2 regions of the Paenarthrobacter nicotinovorans genome follow, and region 2 is predicted to be linked to the other one. Evidence: predicted binding sites of a transcription regulator. Region 2 holds the regulator's gene; the other holds the start of a gene.
The links. The regulator HrcA, encoded in region 2, represses chaperone genes, less so after heat shock. The targets are predictions, from matches to a motif close to TTNGCACTCGNNNNNNNCGAGTGCNAA.
Positions count from the first base shown of each region.

Region 1: the regulator HrcA is predicted to act here: its motif matches at 2,168-2,194, upstream of JMY29_RS13740 (FmdB family zinc ribbon protein).

Region 1 covers NZ_CP089293.1:2,946,960-2,956,788, reverse strand. Annotated here, with positions in the region: gene JMY29_RS13750 (DUF4011 domain-containing protein) at 1-961, shown strand, start outside; gene JMY29_RS13745 (RcpC/CpaB family pilus assembly protein) at 976-1,764, opposite strand; gene JMY29_RS13740 (FmdB family zinc ribbon protein) at 1,835-2,107, opposite strand; gene JMY29_RS13735 (5-formyltetrahydrofolate cyclo-ligase) at 2,275-2,889, opposite strand; gene galU (UTP--glucose-1-phosphate uridylyltransferase GalU) at 2,989-3,924, shown strand; gene JMY29_RS13725 (GNAT family N-acetyltransferase) at 3,930-4,556, shown strand; gene JMY29_RS13720 (hypothetical protein) at 4,687-5,574, shown strand; gene JMY29_RS13715 (SDR family oxidoreductase) at 5,581-6,381, shown strand; tRNA gene JMY29_RS13710 (tRNA-Ala) at 6,418-6,490, shown strand; gene JMY29_RS13705 (AAA family ATPase) at 6,623-7,753, opposite strand; gene JMY29_RS13700 (FG-GAP-like repeat-containing protein) at 7,879-9,597, shown strand.
Region 2 covers NZ_CP089293.1:2,275,589-2,285,023, reverse strand. Annotated here, with positions in the region: gene lepA (translation elongation factor 4) at 1-1,191, shown strand, start outside; gene hemW (radical SAM family heme chaperone HemW) at 1,192-2,421, shown strand; gene JMY29_RS10635 (DUF4870 domain-containing protein) at 2,512-2,925, opposite strand; gene JMY29_RS10630 (DUF3097 domain-containing protein) at 3,055-3,906, opposite strand; gene hrcA (heat-inducible transcriptional repressor HrcA) at 4,139-5,146, shown strand; gene dnaJ (molecular chaperone DnaJ) at 5,197-6,324, shown strand; gene JMY29_RS10615 (16S rRNA (uracil(1498)-N(3))-methyltransferase) at 6,327-7,088, shown strand; gene JMY29_RS10610 (GerMN domain-containing protein) at 7,104-7,979, opposite strand; gene JMY29_RS10605 (PhoH family protein) at 8,355-9,434, shown strand; gene ybeY (rRNA maturation RNase YbeY) at 9,431-9,435, shown strand, end outside.

The DNA of each region.
Region 1 (9,829 bases), 670 kb from region 2:
TGGACCGCTGTCCACTGAGGGTGGGCGTAACCGCTTTGCCTTGGCCATGACCAGGGCCCGGCGCTCCATGCACGTCCTGAGCTGCTTCCGGCCCGAGGACCTCGACCTCGATCGCCTGGCGCACGGCGCAGTGGACTTCTACGAGTTGCTGGACAGGGAGCTCTCGGGGAACAGCAATCTCGGAACTCCGGCATCCCGTGCCGTTGCCAGCGAGCAAGCACTTGGCGAGGACCCGTTGGTGGCGGATCTTGGCGAACGACTGCGTGCCCGCGGCGCCCGTGTCTGGCACCTTTACGACGGTGTGCTGGACATAGCCGCAGCCGCTGATCCTGTGCACACCATTGGCCGGGAAGGTGCTGAAATTCCCACGCCCGTAGCCATCGAGTCCGATGGCACGGAACGATACCGGCGCATGAGTGTCCGTGAACGCAGCCGGCTGCGGCCTCAACTGCTGGAGCGCATGGGGTGGCGTTACATGTCGCTGTGGACGATCGAAGTCTTCACGGACCCGTCCTCCTGCGCCGATCGCATCGGTTCCTACCTTGGACTGGAAAACCACATTCCGAAGGCTGCCGAGTCGTCTCAACATGGCTTCCTGGACATGGATGTTGAACAATTGAATCTGGACAAGGCTCAGCCTGTGTTCACCCGTTCCCCGGCCACCGGCCCGGATCACCAACCCGAGGAGGATGCCAAGGGGACGCGGGACCAGACAGGGGACAGGAAAGAAGCACCAATGACGGAACAAGGAAATGGTTCCACCGACGGCTCTGCCGGGGAGAACAGTGGATCGGACAACACGGCAGCTGAAAAAGCCGCCGAGCCGACGGCTGCCAAGCACAGCTCGGGCGGCATCCTCCCCACCAAGGCCGCGGAGGACGATCCCCGCAGATGGGGCGATGAAGCAGGCTATGACCACGAGCAGTGGTTGAAGGAACAGAAGCCCCCGCACTGGGGATGAGCGATTGAGCAGCTTCATGGGCTGACCAGAACAAAGAAAAGCTTGCCTTGCGTGGATGCGCCGGCAAGCTTTTCTGCTTGTTGGGGGTTGGCAGCGACCACCACCAGCCCTTCTGTATCGCTGGTGCCAAGCCATTCGCCGGCCTTGCCGCCCTGGGCCGAAGTCCAGAGAACAGGAACAGGGCCAGCCAAAACCTGGCTCTGGCGGGATTCGTCATAACTGCCGGACGCCGTGAGGACAACGGTCACCAGCTGCCCCGGCGACAGAAGCTGGATGGAAGAAGGATCTGCCATGCGCAGGGGGACGGCAGCGGAACCTGCAGGAGTGCCCGCGAGCAAGCCAGGGCCTAGGAGGCTTGAGTCCGTGGGTGTTTGTCCCTTGCCCAAAGGAGAGGCCAGCTGGCGCCCAACCAGGGTCGCGACATCATCCACCCACGCGGAGATGGCCAGTTCGGCTGCGACATCGACCCTGGTGAAATCTGACTCCTTCAGGCTCGCGCCGGCTGGTAGATCACGGGCTGCGACCAGGACGCTGACCCGGGCGGCCGACACAGGAGTCAGCTGCTGTACCGCCAGACCGGCAGCAAGGCATAGAAGCAGCGCGACGCAAAGCCGCCGGTTGCGGGAAAGCCACGCCCTGAGTGTGGGCTTTCGCTTTGGAGGTCCGTTGCGCCGCGCACGGCCGAACCCCCGTGGAAAGCGCCTGGGGGAGGGCGAGGGGTGGTACGGCAACCGTTCATGTCCAGCTGTTCCAGCTGAACGCTCGGCATGGGCAAGGGAGGCGCTACGGGCGGAGTGTGACATGCCGCCACGGTAGTCAGCAGCCCCGGCCGCCTAACAGGGGCCGGGTTGCCTATGTGGAAAAGTTCCGGAGCTAGCTCGCCGCGGCGGCCGGTGCGGGAGCGGGCGTGGCCGCAGCTGCGGGTGCAGCCGGTGACGTGGGCGCAGCGGATACTGTGCTGCCCTTGGCGTCGCGGGAGTCAGTGCGGTAGAAACCAGAGCCCTTGAAGACGACGCCCACGCTGTTGAACTTCTTGCGCAGCGTGCCTTTGCATTCAGGGCACTCTGTCAGGGAGCTGTCTGAGAAGGACTGGACGATGTCGAAGGCATGGTCACAGTCTTTGCAGGCGTATGCGTATGTGGGCACTGAGTTCCTCCTTTAGGACAAAGTTCAGGTCCTGCTCCGCCGTGCCGAATAACTTCCGCATTAGCAGTCCCAGGGCCTGAGTGCCAATTCTATCATCCGTCCCCCTGAGGTGTGCCAGCACTTGTGCCGGAGCTCACCAACCGGAACCCGCCGGAAATGACCGGGAGTCAGACGGGCTCCGCTGCGTTGTCGAGAACCACAACGCCCGAAGGTGTCAGCACTTCCCGCACGGGGCGATCGAAGGCCTCGGCGGGTATGGAGCCTGAAGGCAACAGATCGTCGTCGTACACCACCGCGATGGTGGGCGGCCGCCGGCCGGACGCGTCCAGGCCCTGCAGGAGTCGGTCGTAATAACCGCCGCCTTGGCCAATCCTGTTCCCGTCCCGGTCCACTGCGGTGGCCGGCATGAAGATTCCGGCCGTCGAAGCGACCACTGAACTGTCCAAGTGCTCACCGGTGGGTTCGTCGATGGGAGCGTAGGCGGACCGTGTGAAGACCGTGGACGGCGTCCAATACACCCAACTCAGTTGCCGTTCCGGTTCGCAGACGGGGAGCAGGACTTCATGGCCCGCTTCGTGGAGGGCTTCAAGCAGTGGCATGGTGGGCGGCTCGAAGGCGACTCCCACGTACACCGCGAACGACGACGGTGTTCCGGACGTGACGGAGCTGGCCCACGAGGAACCGTGCCGGGCTATCGCTTCGCCCGCATCAGCGATTTGCCCTGGTGTCAGGGCCCTTCTGTACAGCCGCCGGTTGCGGCGGATGTCTTCTTTCGACGCCATCTGTATCCAATCCTGGGGGTTCGTCGGGTCCGGTTAAAGTGTTTCCTTGTGTGTTTCCGGCAATAAAATGTGCGGCCCGCGCGGCGGGGGGTTTAGCTGATGCTCTCTTCCTTCCGTTACATTAGTCCGGTGACTCTCGATAACAACGCTGTCCGTAAGGCCGTCATCCCCGCAGCGGGTCTTGGTACCCGGTTCCTTCCCGCCACCAAGGCGATGCCGAAGGAAATGCTGCCTGTGGTCGATAAGCCCGCCATCCAGTACGTCGTCGAAGAAGCGGTGAAGGTTGGCCTGCACGACGTCCTCATGATCACAGGACGCAGCAAGCGCGCCCTGGAAGACCACTTTGACCGTGTTCCGGCGCTTGAAGCGACCCTGGCTGAGAAGGGCGACACCGCCAAGCTGGAAGCGATTCAGTCGGCTACCAACCTGGGCGACATCCACTATGTCCGCCAAGGCGACCCGAACGGCCTCGGCCACGCAGTCCTTCGTGCAAAGCAGCACGTCGGCTACGAGCCTTTTGCCGTCCTGCTGGGCGATGACCTCATCGACGCCCGCGACGACCTCCTGAGCGAAATGATTGCGGTCCAGCAGAAGACCGGCGGTTCCGTGGTAGCCCTGATCGAGGTCGAGCCTTCCAAGATCAGCGCTTACGGTTGCGCCGACGTCGAGGACATCGGCGAGGACGGTTACGTCCGTATTAAGCAATTGGTGGAAAAGCCGTCGCCGGAAGAGGCGCCGTCAAACCTCGCCGTGATTGGCCGCTACGTGCTGCACCCGGCCGTCTTCGAAGTCCTGGAGCAGACCGGCCCCGGCCGCGGTGGCGAAATCCAGCTGACCGATGCGCTTGAGGTCCTGGCTGCGGGCGAGGGCGAAGGCTATGGCGTGTACGGCGTGGTGTTCCGCGGCCGCCGCTATGACACCGGCGACAAGCTCAGCTACCTGAAGGCGTGCATCGAGCTCGCGTGCGAACGCGAAGACCTTGGTCCTGAGCTGCGCGAGTGGCTGCCGAACTTCACCGCCACGCTTCCCCAGTAACACGGATGTACGGGTCTGCGATCTGGCCGGTAACGCTGGAGTGCGGAGACCTGGCCCTTCGGCCCATCCGCTATCGCGACAAGCGGGAATGGTCCGAGGTCCGTTCCCGGAACAGTGATTGGCTGGCACCGTGGGAGGCGTCCAACCCGGCTCCGGGTGGCCGCCTCCCCAGCTACCGCCAAATGGTTTCGTCCCTGAACGAGCAGGCCCGACAGTCCACCGCATTGCCGTTCGTCATCGTTGAACGCACGGCAGGCGCGCGGGAGCCCGCCATCGTTGGCCAATTGACGGTCTCGTCGATTGTGTGGGGATCGGCCATGATGGCCACGCTTGGCTATTGGGTGGACAAAGACCGGGCCGGGCGCGGGATCGCTCCCACAGCTGTAGCCATGGCCACCGACCACTGCTTCACCGTGTTGGGTCTGCACCGGATGGAAATCAATATCCGCCCCGAAAACGGGCCCAGCCTGCGCGTGGTGGAAAAGCTCGGATTCCGCGACGAAGGGTACCGGGAAAGGTATCTGCACATCAACGGACAGTGGGCTGACCATCGCTCCTTCGCGTTGACCTCCGAAGAAGTCCCGGAGGGTCTCTTGCGCAGATGGCTCAAAGGACAAACGGGCAGGTCATAGGGCTTTTCAGCTTTATCTCCAGTCATTTGCGGACTCGACCACGACACACCGGCCGCAATGCCGCCACCCCCGGTGATTTGCTTCTACGGTTTTGAATGTGGACTTCCCTCTCAGCAGCTCAGTGATACTCGTGGTCACTGTCGCGCTGTGGATGGTCTGGGTGGCGCCGTACGTTCTTCGGAACAGGCGGCAACAAGTCCAAGCGGCCGCTGTTCCAGCAGAGGCTTTCGACGACGAACCAGACGAACCGCAGGCAGGGGTGGTACTGACTTTGGCACCTCAGCAGGAGAAACCGATGGAGACCATGCACAGCAAAGCACAGGCGTCGCCCCAGGAATCCCGCGCGTCAGAGCCGTCCCTGGGGAAGTCGTCCAGCACTCCGTTCACCATCCGCTACGCGCGGCTCACACTGGCGGTGTCCGGACTTGCCTTGCTCGTGACGGCAATCGTTTCCGGCATACTCCGTCTTTTCGGCACGGGCTCTGTCTGGTTGCCCCTGGTCTCGTTCATCGGTGCGGTGGTCGCCGTCGTCGTTTTGCGTAAGCTCGCCCTTCGGGATCTTCGTGAACGACGCGCACGCCGTGCAGCGCAGGCGTCGCCCATTCCGACACCGGCACGCTACTTGCCGAAGGAGCCGGTTGTAGAGGCGAAGGAAACCACAGTTTTCGACGCCGAAGCCACCAGTCGTGAGGCCGCCCGCCTGTCGGCGGTCGAACTTCGCCAAGCGGCGTTGGCCGTCGCAGTTGCGGCCGGCGACGAGTCGGCGCAGGCCGCCGTTGACTCCAAAGGTGCGAGCTGGAAGCCCGTAGAGGTTCCCAAGCCCACGTATGTTGATGCTGCCAAGGCTCCCCGTCCGGCGCCGGAGCCCCTTGACCTTCCGGAGGCCCCGAAACCTGTCGGCAAGCCCGTCCTGAAGCAGGCCGCCGGGCAAACTGACGCTGCAACCGCAGTCGCTTCAGCCAAGGCCCCGAGTGCCCTGAGCAATCTGGACGATGTCCTGCAACGACGCCGCGCGTAACAAGGCATGAGTTCCATCTGCGTTGCTGGTGGCACTGGTCGGGTGGGCCGCGAGGTCGTCCGGCTCGCTGTGGCCGCGGGGCATAGAGTCTCAGTCTTCAGCCGTCACGTTCCGCCAGCGGGGTCGCCGGTCCATGTCGACGGCGCCACCTACTTCGCCGGCGACGTCACCACAGGCGAAGGCCTGGCGGCCGCTATGGCGGGGGCCGACGTCGTTATTGACTGCCTTGAAGGCCAGTTCGGCAAGGCGCAAAAACAATTCGCCGACGGCGGCGCGAGGCTTCTGGCTGCCGCCCACACCAGCGGCGTCCCAAGAGCCGTGATGCTCTCCATCATCAATTGTGATCTCAGCAGCTTTCCCTATTACGTGTCCAAAGCCGATAAGGAACGAAAGTATGCCGGGGCGCCGCTGGAGACCGTGGTGGTCAGGGCGACCCAGTTCCACAGTCTGGTTGCCGGGGTCTTTGCTGCGGGTTCCCGGGTCGGGCTGATCCCAGTGTTCAAAGGCGTGGATTTCCAGACGATTTCTCCGGCGGATGTTGCAGCAGTTCTGTTGGAGGAAGCGTTGGCGGATTCTCTTCCTTCGCAGCACCACCTGCGGACGGTAGGCGGTCCGGAGGTGCTCTCCATGCGCGCCCTGGCCGGGTCCTGGAAGGCTGTGACCGGCGCGCGGGGTTTGATTCTCACTGTTCCGTTGCCCGGCAGCATGGGGGCCTTCCTGCGCTCCGGACACAACCTCGCACCGGAGAAAGCGCTTGGCGCGGAGACGTTCGTGTCGTGGTTGGAAAAGCGCCGGGAAAGTTTGTAGCCTAGGGACACTGGTCTGGCGGAAACGTCTGGTCCGGGGGCTATAGCTCAGTTGGTAGAGCGCTTCGTTCGCATCGAAGAGGTCAGGAGTTCGAATCTCCTTAGCTCCACAGTTTGCAAGGAATTTTGGCCGTCGGACCTGACGGAATAAACACATACGTAACGCTTTGGCTTGGATAGGGTCATATGGGCACCAGTGAAACGGCTGACCCCCTCCGGAGCAGAGCGCTACAGCGTGGCTCTCAGTGTTTTGGGTGCTGCAACCGCAGTCCATAAGCGGGTGTGTCGCGGAGGAATTCGCGGAATGTCGGGACAGCGAAGTCCACGTACCCCCTGCTTGTTGTTTCAATGACCCCTGCGGCCAGAAGTCGGAGCCGGTATTGGCCGCCGTATACGGCGTTCACACCCAAACGCTCCGCGATTGCCGTTGTGCTGGATGGGCCATCGTCTTCAGCCATGGCCAGCAGGTACGACTGATCGACATCGGATAGAGCCGAGTAGGCAGACTGCAGGACGGTGGCACCCATGCGGCGGCGGGCTTTCTGTACACCGGCAGCCAGCGCCTCGTCGGTGACTACGGCCCCTGATTTTCTCGCTTGACTCCACACGTGGTAGCCGACGAGCTGGATCAGGAATGGGTAGCCGCCCGTCGCTTCGGCCAGCTGCCGGAGATGTTCGTCGCTGATGCTCACGCCGCTTTCGGAGAAAGTATCTCTAAAGGCTTCGGCGACCTCGTCTATCGAGGTCCTGTGCAGGTCGTACTTCTCGGCGCGGCGAAGGAAGGTGGAGACGCCTTCGTTGAGCAGGTCTTCGACAGATTTAGGCAGACCAGCTAGGACCAGGCCAATGGGAAGGCTCTCCCGGATCAGATGTTGGACGACCGCTGCGATTTCGGAGAGTTCCGTCCGGTCCACGGCATGAATCTCGTCGATGCTGATCAGCAACCCGGTGTCCTGCTCGCTCAACTTCTCCAGCAGTTCGGTAATCTGCCGCCGCCAGTGAACCTCACGCACAGCCGGAAGCTGGGTATCCACGCGGAGGATTCCGAGCGTCACGCCGGTAATCCGGCGGCCGGCAGGGCCGTCCCCGAGCTCTTCAGCCGCGGCGCGGACGGCGCTGCCGATGCGGTCCACGAGTCCGTCCGTGGCGGTTTCCGAGATGACAATCCAGCCGTGCTCGATGGCTTCGTCTTCAATTTCCCCCAGCATGACGGTCTTGCCGATGCCGCGGGGTCCGGTGAAGATGGAGAGCAACCCGGGGGCTCCGGGCCCATTCTCGATGCTCTCGGCGAAATCTTGGCGCATGTCGTCCCGGCCGATAAGAAGCGGTGGGCGGGCACCAGCTGTCGGTTTGAACGGGTTTTTCGCGGCCACTTTTACACTCCTATAAATTCTTTAAAGTCTTTATATTTCTTATAGTAGTGCGGAATAGGAGACGGGTCGAGAGCGGCTGCAACGGCACGTTCACACCCGATCGTCGGGATAACCCCGTGAGGCTCATGACTGACGGTAGGGTGAGCCGCATGCGCAGTTATCTGGCTCGAATCGTCAGCGTTGTGGTCGTGGCTCTCGTTTCCGCCGTTGCCGTTCAGGGTGGTAACCCTGCGGTGGCGGCTCCTGAAGTGAGCGATTCCTATGAGGGCTCCGGCACGTTCACGTCCGTTGCCTATGATCCCGCGACGGGACTGTTTTACGCTGCCGATTTGTTAGGCGATACCGTCTCAGTGTTCAGGAACGGAGTGTTGACAACGAAGGTAGTCGTCGGGCAACACCCGGCCGCAATGGCACTGGATCCGCTGACGCACTCCGTGTATGTGGTCAATTCGGCAAGCGACTCGGTGTCGATCATCAATGGCACAACGGTGACAGCGACCATTCCGGCGGAGCACCAGCCGATGGATGTTGCCGTGGACCCTGGCACCGGGAAGATCTACGTTGCCAACGGGATGACGGGCCTGACTGTCATCGAGGGCGATCAGGTGACCGGCACGATACCCATCGATGGCGGCTATGTGTGGGCGGTTGCACTGGATACCTCCACCCACACCGTCTACGCGGCCAACTATTCCAACAGCAAAGTTTCGGTCATCAACGATGGCGTGGTCACACAGACCATTCCCACGACGAGCGGCGGTCCTTTGTCGATCGCGGTGGATTCGGTCACCCACGACGTCTACGTTCCGGGAGTCTTCGCCGGGACCATCTCGGTGATCAACGGGGACCGGGTCGTCAGGACCATCGAATTCGACCTGTACATGGATTTTCCGCGCTTCGTGGCGGTAGATTCCGCAACCCATACGCTATACGTAACTCACATCGGACTAAACACGGTGTCAGTGATCCATGGCAGCACCACCACACAGACTCTTTATGTCACGGATCCGGGCACGCCAAAGATCGATCCCGAAACACACGCGGTCTACGTACCTTCGCGGAACGGGTCAGTAGCGGTCATCCGGGATCCATCCAACCGGGATTTCACGACCGACGGTCGCGCCGATGTGCTGGCCAGAGACACCAACGGAGCCCTGTGGCTGTACCCGACCAATGGTGCCGGAGCTTGGCTCCCGCCGGACCGTGTGGGTCAGGGCTGGAACTCCATGGCGTCCATAGTGGCTGGCGGCGACTTCAACAGTGATGGACGAGCGGACGTGCTCGCCACGGATGGAGGCGGGGCGCTGTGGTTGTACCCGGGCGACGGAGACGGCGGCTGGCATCCGCGGATTCAGGTCGGGCAAGGCTGGCAGTCGATGACTGCCATTGTCGGCCCGGGCGACTTCAACAGCGACAGCTTTCCCGACGTCCTGGCCCGTGACCAAGCCGGGGTTCTTTGGCTCTATCCGGGAAATGGGGCCGGTGGTTGGTCCGCCAGGGTTCAGGTGGGTCAGGGGTGGAACGTCATGACGACAATTCTTGGCGGCGGAAACTTCGCCGGGGATGGGGAACCTGATGTCCTGGCACGGGACACGTCCGGTGTGCTGTGGATTTATCCCGGCGACGGGGCAGGTGGCTGGTACCCGCCGGTGCGGTCCGGTCAGGGGTGGAACGTCATGACTGCCATCATCGCTCCCGGAGACTTCAACGGTGACGGCCGAGCCGACGTGCTGGCCCGTGACAGCGCGGGAATTTTGTGGTTGTATCCTCGGGCCAGCGCCACTGGGTGGATGCCACGTGTTCAGGTTGGGCAGGGCTGGAACGTCATGAGCACCATTGTCTGACCTCTCGGAGCACCGAAACGGGTACGACTCGGCGGAACCAAACCCAGTCGCAGCGCGAGAAGCCAGCACGGGCGAGCAGGATGATGAGTGCGTCAAAAGATGGCATGACCGCGCCGTGTCCGCCGGGGAGGAACGCATTCTTGCCCGGACGGTGAATGGTGGACTTCACAGTTACCGCGCGGAAGAGATCACGCTGTATCGCCAAGGAAACCGCTGGTACGCGGTCGGTCAG
Region 2 (9,435 bases):
ACTTATGTCCGTGTTGTGGATGGCATGCTGCATCCCCGCGAACGTATCCAGATGATGTCTACCCGTGCGACGCACGAGCTTCTCGAAATCGGTGTGAGTTCCCCGGAGCCCACGCCCTCGAAGGGCTTGGGCGTTGGCGAGGTGGGCTACCTGATCACCGGCGTGAAAGATGTCCGTCAGTCCAAGGTCGGCGACACCGTCACCAACCTGGCCAAGCCGGCGTCGGAATCCCTCAGCGGTTACGCAGATGCCAAGCCGATGGTCTTCTCGGGCCTGTACCCCTTGGATGGCACGGATTATCCGGTCCTTCGCGATGCGCTCGAAAAGCTCATGCTCAACGACGCCGCCCTGGTGTACGAGCCCGAGACCTCCGCTGCGCTGGGCTTCGGTTTCCGTGTGGGCTTCCTGGGGCTTCTGCACCTTGAAATCACGCGTGAGCGCCTCGAGCGTGAATACAACCTGGACCTCATTTCCACTGCTCCGAACGTGGAGTACGAGGTTACTCTGGAAGACAAGCGCGTCGTCCACGTCACCAACCCCAGCGAGTACCCCACAGGCAAGATCTCCGAGGTCCGCGAGCCGATGGTCTCTGCCACGGTCCTGGCGCCCAACGAGTTCGTTGGCGCAATCATGGAACTGTGCCAGAGCCGCCGCGGCCAGATGAAGGGCATGGATTACCTGTCCGAGGACCGCGTGGAGCTCCGATACTGGATCCCGCTGGCCGAGATCGTGTTCGACTTCTTCGACCTCCTGAAGTCCAAGACCCGCGGTTACGCCTCGCTGGACTGGAAGGCCGACGGCGAACAGGTCGCCGACCTCGTCAAGGTCGACATCCTGCTACAAGGTGAACAAGTGGATGCGTTCAGCGCCATCACCCACCGCGACAAGGCCTACGCCTACGGTGTGATGATGACCGGAAAGCTCCGCGAGCTTATTCCCAGGCAGCAGTTCGAAGTGCCCATCCAGGCAGCCATTGGCTCCCGCATCATCGCCCGTGAGAGCATCCGTGCCATCCGCAAGGACGTTCTTGCCAAGTGCTACGGCGGTGACATCACGCGTAAGCGCAAGCTGCTCGAAAAGCAAAAAGAAGGCAAGAAGCGCATGAAGATGGTGGGCCGCGTTGAGGTTCCCCAGGAGGCCTTCATCGCAGCACTGACGACCGACGAGTCCAAGGACAAGGCCAAGAAGTAAATGCCCAGCGTCCTTCCTTTGGGCGATCCGGCACCTGCGGATGGATTATTGCCACCGCAGGTGCTGGACGGCGTCGAGCAACGCAAATTCGGGCTCTACGTGCACATTCCGTTTTGTGCCGTACGGTGTGGCTATTGCGATTTCAACACGTATACCGCCACGGAGCTCGGCGGGGGAGCGTCGCAGGATGCCTATGCTTCCACGGCTGTTTCCGAAGTCGCTTTCGCGGCGACGGCCCTTGAGGCCTCTGGCCTTCCGCATCGTCCACTAAGCACAGTATTTTTTGGTGGCGGTACGCCCACGCTCCTGCCTGCGGAGGATCTCGCAGAGATCCTGCGCGCCGCCGTCGGCTACTGGGGCTTGGAGCCCGGCGCTGAGGTGACCACCGAGGCCAATCCCGACTCTGTAACACCCGAATCCTTGAAGGTGCTTGCGGACGCGGGCTTCACCCGCGTGTCCTTCGGCATGCAGTCTGCGGTTCCGCACGTGCTGAAAGTGCTGGACCGCACCCACACTCCCAGCCGGGTGCCGCTGGTGGTGCAATGGGCCCGCGAAGCAGGCCTCTCCGTCAGCCTGGACCTTATCTACGGGACACCAGGGGAGTCCATGGAGGACTGGGAGTTCTCACTCAAGACGGCGCTCTCGTACGGGCCGGACCACATCAGCGCCTACGCATTGATAGTCGAGGATGGCACCAAACTTGCCGCGCAGATCAAGCGTGGCCAGGTGCCCGGAATCGACGACGACGACCACGCCGCAAAGTATGAACTGGCGGACAAGATGATCTCCTCGGCCGGCTTGAACTGGTACGAAGTCAGCAACTGGTCGAGGACTCCGGATCAGGCGTGCAAGCACAACCTCGCGTATTGGCGCGGAGACGATTGGTGGGGAATCGGCCCCGGCGCGCACTCACACGTGGGCGGTGTCCGGTGGTGGAACGTCAAACACCCCACGGCCTACGCATCACGATTGGGGTCAGGGACCTCACCTGCCGCAGGGCGCGAAACCCTCGACGCCGGCACCCGGGAAGTCGAGCGGATCATGCTGGAGGCGCGGCTCGGAACGGGCCTTGCCGTAGATGCCCTGGATGCGATTGGGCGCCACGCGATGGCGGGCCTCATTGCTGACGAACTGGTTGATCCGGTTCAGGCATTCAAGGGACGACTGGTTCTTACCCTTAAGGGCAGGTTGCTCGCAGATGCCGTAGTCCGCAGGATCCTGCCGGACTGACCTTCGCCTGGGACTGACAGCCCGGTACCGTACCCCCCGGACCCCCCGGACCCCCCGGACCCCCCGGATTCATCGGGCGGATCGGGGGTCCTACTTGATCCAGCGCAGGTTGAAACGGTAGCGGTGGGGCTGGCCGTGGTTGACCCGGATGCCCGCTGAAACAGAGAAGCACGTCAGTGCCACCCAGATACCCGTGGCAATGACGGCAAAAATGTTTCCCACCACCGGCAGCAGGACAAGGATGTTGGCCAAGACGGCGGCAATGGTGGGAGGCAACGTGAAATTCAGTGCCTCCTTGGATTCCTGCGCTGTGAACGGCCCGCGGTCGCGGAAAATCAGGTAGATCAGGAGAGCCGGCAAGCATCCAAGGATGCCGCCGAAGTGGGCCAAAGTGGCCCACTGCCTGTCCTCGCTGGCTGTCAACGGGAGTGCGTTGGCAGGGGCGCCATGGTACTGGGGCCGGCCTGCGGCGCTGCCCGGTTCTTCAGGAGCGTTATCTGCCACGGTGTCTTCCCTTTGCCTTAAATGCTTTAAAGATGCTGCTGTGTTGCTGTCCAAGAATACCGGGCCGCGCGTCCTTCCCGGGACCAACGCCCCGGAAGCATGCCGGATCCTGATGATCCGGACCGTGGACTACGGGACGGTGAGGAAGTCGATGACTTCTTCCACACGCCCCAACAACGATGCCTCAAGGTCCGCATAGCTGTGCACTGCGCCCAGCAGGCGCTGCCAGCCCAGCCCGATGTCCTCCGCTGTTTCGTGGGGCCAACCGAAGGCCGTGAGAATCCCGGTCTTCCAATCAGTGCCGCGGGCAACGGCGGGCCATTGCTCGATGCCCAGGACCTTCGGCCGGATGGCCTGCCACACGTCCACATAAGGGTGGCCCACGATCAGGACGTTGCCTGCAGCGCCGGGGACAGTCATGGCCTCGGCTGCGATCCGGGACTCCTTTGAGCCCGCCACGAGGTGGTCCACCAGGATGCCAAGGCGGCGGCCGGGACCGGGTCGGAAGTCGGCAATGGCGGACTTGAGGTCGTCCACGCCGTGGAGCGGTTCCACCACAATTCCTTCAACACGGAGGTCGTCACCCCAGACTTTCTCCACGAGTTCAGCGTCGTGCTTGCCCTCCACCCAGATGCGGCTGGCCTTCGCGACCTGCGCCCGTTGCCCCTGGACCTTTACCGAACCCGAGGCCGTGCGATTCGCCTGAACCGCTGAAGCGGGCCGGCGAGGGGCCGGAGGCATCAACCTGATCGCTTGTCCTTCGAGAAGGAATCCGTACCCGAGTTGGAACGACTTCGTTTTACCGCGCCTGTCCTCGAGCGACACGATGTGCATGCCACCGGTCTTTTCCACCCGGGTGACTTCGCCCACCCATCCTGACTGGACGTCTTCGAGGACCATGCCGCGTTGCACCGGCACCTCAGGGAGCTGGCGTTTGGCTGGAGCGGTCAGGTCCTGCGGGCCCCAATTGTCGAAAGCCAAGGAATTCCTACCTCTGTGGTGATGTGAAAGGGGACAGGGGCGGGTTGCCGTCAGCCGGTATCGGGACGCCGCCCTGGATGCAGTCCTCGGACGGTTTCAATGCTAACAACGTGGTGGCTCATACTAGACTTGTTAGCACTTGGGCATGTTGAGTGCTAAGTGTGCGGTGATCCATTGGAGGTCCCGCGGGGACCGGTCCCATGGACCATGGCAGTCGTCAGGAGGTGTAGCAATGAGTGAGCCACGCAAATTGGAAGTGCTGCGTGCCATCGTTGAGGATTACGTGCATTCCCGGGAGCCGGTGGGATCGAAAGCCCTCGTTGAGCGTCATCACCTGGGTGTTTCCAGTGCCACCATCCGCAATGACATGGCTGTCCTGGAAGAAGAAGGTCTTATTGCCGCCCCGCATACCAGCGCCGGCCGAATCCCCACTGACAAGGGCTATCGCCTGTTCGTTGACCGCATCTCCCAGGTCAAGCCGTTGTCCGCCGCCGAGCGTCGGGCAATTCACTCGCTGCTTGAAGGACCCGACGACGTCGATGACATTCTTGAGCGCACAGTACGGCTCCTTTCCCAGCTGACCAACCAGGTCGCCGTCGTGCAGTATCCCCACTCGCACCGCGCATTGGTCCGCCACGCGGAGTTCGTTCTGCTGGCCCCCAAACAGGTGCTGGTGGTCCTCATTGCGGACACCGGGAGCGTCGTGCAAAAAGTCATCGACGCCGGTTCGGACGTGGGGAACGAGGCTTTGATGTTGTTGCGGTCACGATTCCTTGGCAGCATCGCCGGCACCCAGCTGGCACTCCTGCCGCAGGTGTTACCGTCGGTGGTGGCCCTTTGCCCGCCGGATCTTCGTGCCCTCGCCCAAAGGCTGGCCACTGGCTTGGAATCCCTGAGCGACACCAGCCGTGAGGAACGCATTCTGATGGCCGGTACGGCCAACCTCGCACGTTCCAACGTTGACTTCCCGCTAAGCATCGGTCCCGTGCTTGAGGCCCTTGAGGAACAAGTTGTCATGCTCCGGTTGTTGTCGGACATGGGAGACGATCCCCGGGGCGTGACAGTCAGCATTGGCCGGGAGAATCCGTACGACGGCCTGGCCGAGGCCTCTGTAGTGGCCACCGGCTACGGTTCCGGCGCCAAGGTGGGAATCCTTGGACCGACCCGCATGGACTATCCCACCACCATGGCAGCAGTTCGTGCCGTGGCCCGTTACCTTTCCCGCATTCTCGGCGGCTGAACACCGGCCCGGGAAAACATCCGCAGTACAACCAGGAAGAGATACCGACTTTGAGCAGCCACTATGACGTTTTGGGAGTCTCGCCGGAAGCCACCGGGGAAGAGATCAAAAAGGCGTACCGCAAGTTGGCGCGGAAACTCCACCCGGACGTAAACCCGGGTGAAGATGTCGCGGAGCAGTTCAAGGCCGTGACGCACGCTTACGAAGTGTTGTCAGATCCCCAGAAGCGCCGCGTCTACGATGCCACGGGCAACGAGAACGGCACTGATAACGGCTTCGGCGGCGGCTACGCCGGCCAGGGCTTCGCCTTCCAGGACATCTTCGACACTTTCTTTGGCGGCGGCGGTGGACACGGAGGGCCCGCCTCCCGTGTACGACGTGGCCAGGACGCCCTTATCAGCGTTCGGATCGACCTCAAGGATGCCGTGTTCGGCGTCAACAAGAAGCTTGAAGTGGACACAGCCGTGGTCTGCCCCACCTGCGACGGCAGCTGCTGCCGCCCGGGCACCCACCCTGAACGCTGCGACATTTGTGGTGGCAGCGGCCAGGTTCAGCGCGCCGTCCGCTCCATTCTGGGGCAGGTCATGACCACCGCCCCCTGTGGTTCCTGTGAAGGCTTCGGCACCGTCATCAAGGATCCCTGCAACGAATGCAACGGCCAGGGACGCATCAGGAGCCGCCGTTCGCTCACCATCAAGGTTCCCGCCGGCGTCGCTACCGGTACGCGAATCCAGCTGTCCGGCCAGGGCGAAGCAGGACCTGCAGGTGGTCCGGCCGGTGATCTGTACGTGGAGATCCGCGTCAACAACGATTCCACGTTCGTACGCGAAGGCGACGACCTCCACGCCACCCTCAGCGTGCCCATGACGGCTGCTGCCTTGGGGACCGACGTGCAGCTTGAGACGTTCGACGGCGCACAGGACATCGAAGTGAAGGCAGGCACGCAGTCCGGAGAGGTCATCACCCTTCGTGGCCTCGGCGTAACGCACCTGCGGGGCTACGGCCGCGGCGATCTGAAGGTTCACCTGCATGTGGAAACACCTACCAAACTGGACCATGCACAGGAAGAACTCCTCCAGCAGCTTGCCAAGCTCCGCGGCGAGCAGTTCACCGAAGGAAAACTGGTGGCCAGTGGTGGCATGTTCGCAAAGCTCCGGGACAAGCTCGGTAACCTGTAGCGGTGAGCAACCCCGTTTTCTTTACACCGGCCGGCAGCCTCAGCCACGTAGCGCCCGGTACTGATTTTGTCCTGGAGGGTCCGGAGGCCCGCCACGCAGTGACGGTGAAGCGCTTGGCCGTCGGTGAGTCCGTTGACATCGCCGACGGCGCAGGTGCCCGTCTCACTGGAGTGGTCGCCGAAGCGGCGCCCGGTGCCCTGACGGTGACCGCCACCGACATCGTCTTCGAAGCCCAGCCGGACGTTCGATTGGTACTGGTTCAGGCGTTGGCCAAGGGTGATCGCGACGAGCTCGCAATCGAGACGGCAACGGAACTGGGCATTGATGCCGTGATTCCCTGGCAGTCGGAGCGATCCATCGTGCGCTGGAAGGCGGAGCGGGCAGCCAAGGCGCATGCGAAATGGGAGTCAGTGGTCACCGCGGCTGCAAAACAGGCGCGCAGGGCCTGGGTACCTCCAATCCGCCCGATCGTCGACTCCAGCGGTTTGGTGAAAGCCGTTGCCGAGGCCGATTTGGCCGTCATTCTTCACGAGGACGCCAAAAACCCTCTGCGGGAGGTCCTGGAGAGGCTGGATGTCAACGGTGCTTCGCCCAGTGAGGTTCTGTTGATCGTGGGGCCTGAGGGCGGGATTTCGCCGCGTGAAGTGACACGGCTTAGCGATGCAGGGGCCGTGACGGCCCTCCTGGGTCACCATGTCCTGCGGTCGTCGACGGCGGGACCCGCCGCCGTCGTCCTGGCCAGCGACGTCCTCGGTCGCTGGTAGCCGGCGAACGTCGAATCAGGCCACGGTGAACAACCGGGTGTCCGTGCTCGATTCTATGGCCTTGCCGGCATCGTCGACCTCGGTTACCCGCAATTCATATTTTCCGGGTTTCAGTGTCGCGCCGAAGCTGAACAGACCATACTGCCCGGGTTCGCCGGTTGCTTTGGTCTGGCCCGTGAGCAGGCTCGACTTCTCACCCTTGCCGTTGTCCTGAAGGAGCTGCCAGCTGATGGGCCGTGAATTGTCCGTGGTGCGCCCGTTGAACTTGATCAAACCAGGGGGCAGGGACACGTCCTCCTGCGGATCGATGATCCACAGCGGCGCCACCAAGGAAGCATCACGCGTCATGGGTTCGCCAAGTTTCACTTGGCCGAAGGCCATGTAGTCCTTGTGCCCGTCAACGAGAATGACCACTTGGATCTGCTGTCCGGAGTTGATGAGTCCGGAGGACGATGCCGCGGCGGACGCCGTGTAAACCAGCTGCTGGATGGCCCGTTGTGCCATCCCGGCATCGAGGTTTGAGTTGAAGGCGTCGCGGGACACATCAACGGTGATCACGTTTTTCCCCGAGATGGAGGTCGCCAGGCTTCCTGGTTCCTGCCAGGGCGTGAAGAAGTCGTGATCCAGGGGCTTTTCCGCCATCATGATCCGCAGGGCCGTCGTCACAGGATTGCCGTCACCGGAAATGTCCCGGAACTCACGGTAGAGGTAGACCTCCTCCTTGCTCCGCCCGATCCAGTAGACCGGAATCTTGGTGGACGCCTGCGTCGTTTCCAGTGGTGCGTTGCTCGCAGGGGCGTCCTGGACCGTCATCGGAGGCGAGCTCTGTGTCGCCTGACTGCCCCCTCCGCCGTTTGCGATGCAACCAGTGAGCAGCATGACAGCAAGCATCGCCGGCGCAACGACGGCGGACTTGGTCCGCTTGCGTGCGCCGCTTCCGTTGCTCGCTGGCTCGGTGATGGCGTTTCCTGTCTTACGATGCAAAACGCGGCCGCCTATGGGGCGGGCCGCTGGGGTCGGAACTGCGGGGGCTCGACCACCCGCTATGCCAGCTTGGCACATCGTCGACGGCGTCCGGCCGGGTTTCTGCGGACGCCGGCCAACTGAAACATGATTGATACCGGCTTGATGCCGAGTTGAGACAAAATGTCGGCAGTGCAGCGGCGGCAGTGATCCGGACCATTGGCGAGGTTCATCCCGGGCCGCGCTGGCGTAGGATTGCGTCATACGATCAACCGGAGGAGAACAGGCCGTAGGGCCAGCACTATGAGTGAATCTTTGAACGGGCGGCTCAGGACCGGAAACGGGAACCAGCCGACCACCGAGTTCCCGCACACCTTACCGGGCACGCGCACGGAAGTTGTCACCTTCGACAACTCCGACCAGATGGTTCACTCGCTGGGCAGCCACGATGAAGCCCTGCGGTACATCGAGGAACAGTTCCAGGACGTCAACTTCCACGTCCGGGGCAACGAGCTTTCCATGACCGGTCCCGCAACCGTCATTCCCCGCATCATGCGCCTCCTTGAGGAAGTGCGCGGTCTTGTGGCGAAGGGGACATTGGTCACGCCTGATGTGCTCCAGCAGTTGGTGTCCCTCCTGCGGACCCAGTCTGTGCAGAACCCTGCGGATGTCCTGACCCACAACATTCTTTCCAGCCGTGGCAAGACCATCAGGCCCAAGACGCTGAACCAGAAAAACTATGTTGACGCCATTGACGACAACACGGTGATTTTCGGAATTGGCCCTGCAGGTACGGGCAAGACCTACTTGGCCATGGCCAAGGCCGTCCAAGCGCTCCAAATGAAGGAAGTCAGCCGGATCATCCTGACGCGGCCCGCCGTTGAAGCGGGGGAGAGGCTGGGATTCCTTCCCGGCACTCTGAGCGACAAGATCGACCCCTATCTGCGCCCCCTTTACGATGCCCTGCACGACATGATGGATCCGGAATCCATCCCGCGATTGATGGCGGCGGGCACCATCGAAGTGGCTCCGTTGGCCTACATGCGTGGTCGGACCCTCAACGACGCCTTCATCATCCTTGATGAAGCCCAGAACACCACTCCGGAACAGATGAAGATGTTCCTGACCCGGCTCGGCTTTGGCTCCAAAATGGTGGTCACCGGTGACGTCACGCAGATCGACCTGCCCTTCGGAGCAACGTCCGGGCTGCGTATTGTCCGGGAAATCCTGACCGGGATCGACGACGTGAATTTCTCCATCCTCGAGGCCGCAGACGTAGTACGGCACCGCCTGGTGGGCGATATCGTCTCCGCCTACAGCGCGTGGGATGATGCCCACAGCGCAGAGGCAGCACACACACCTAAACGTGGAGAACGTAAATGAG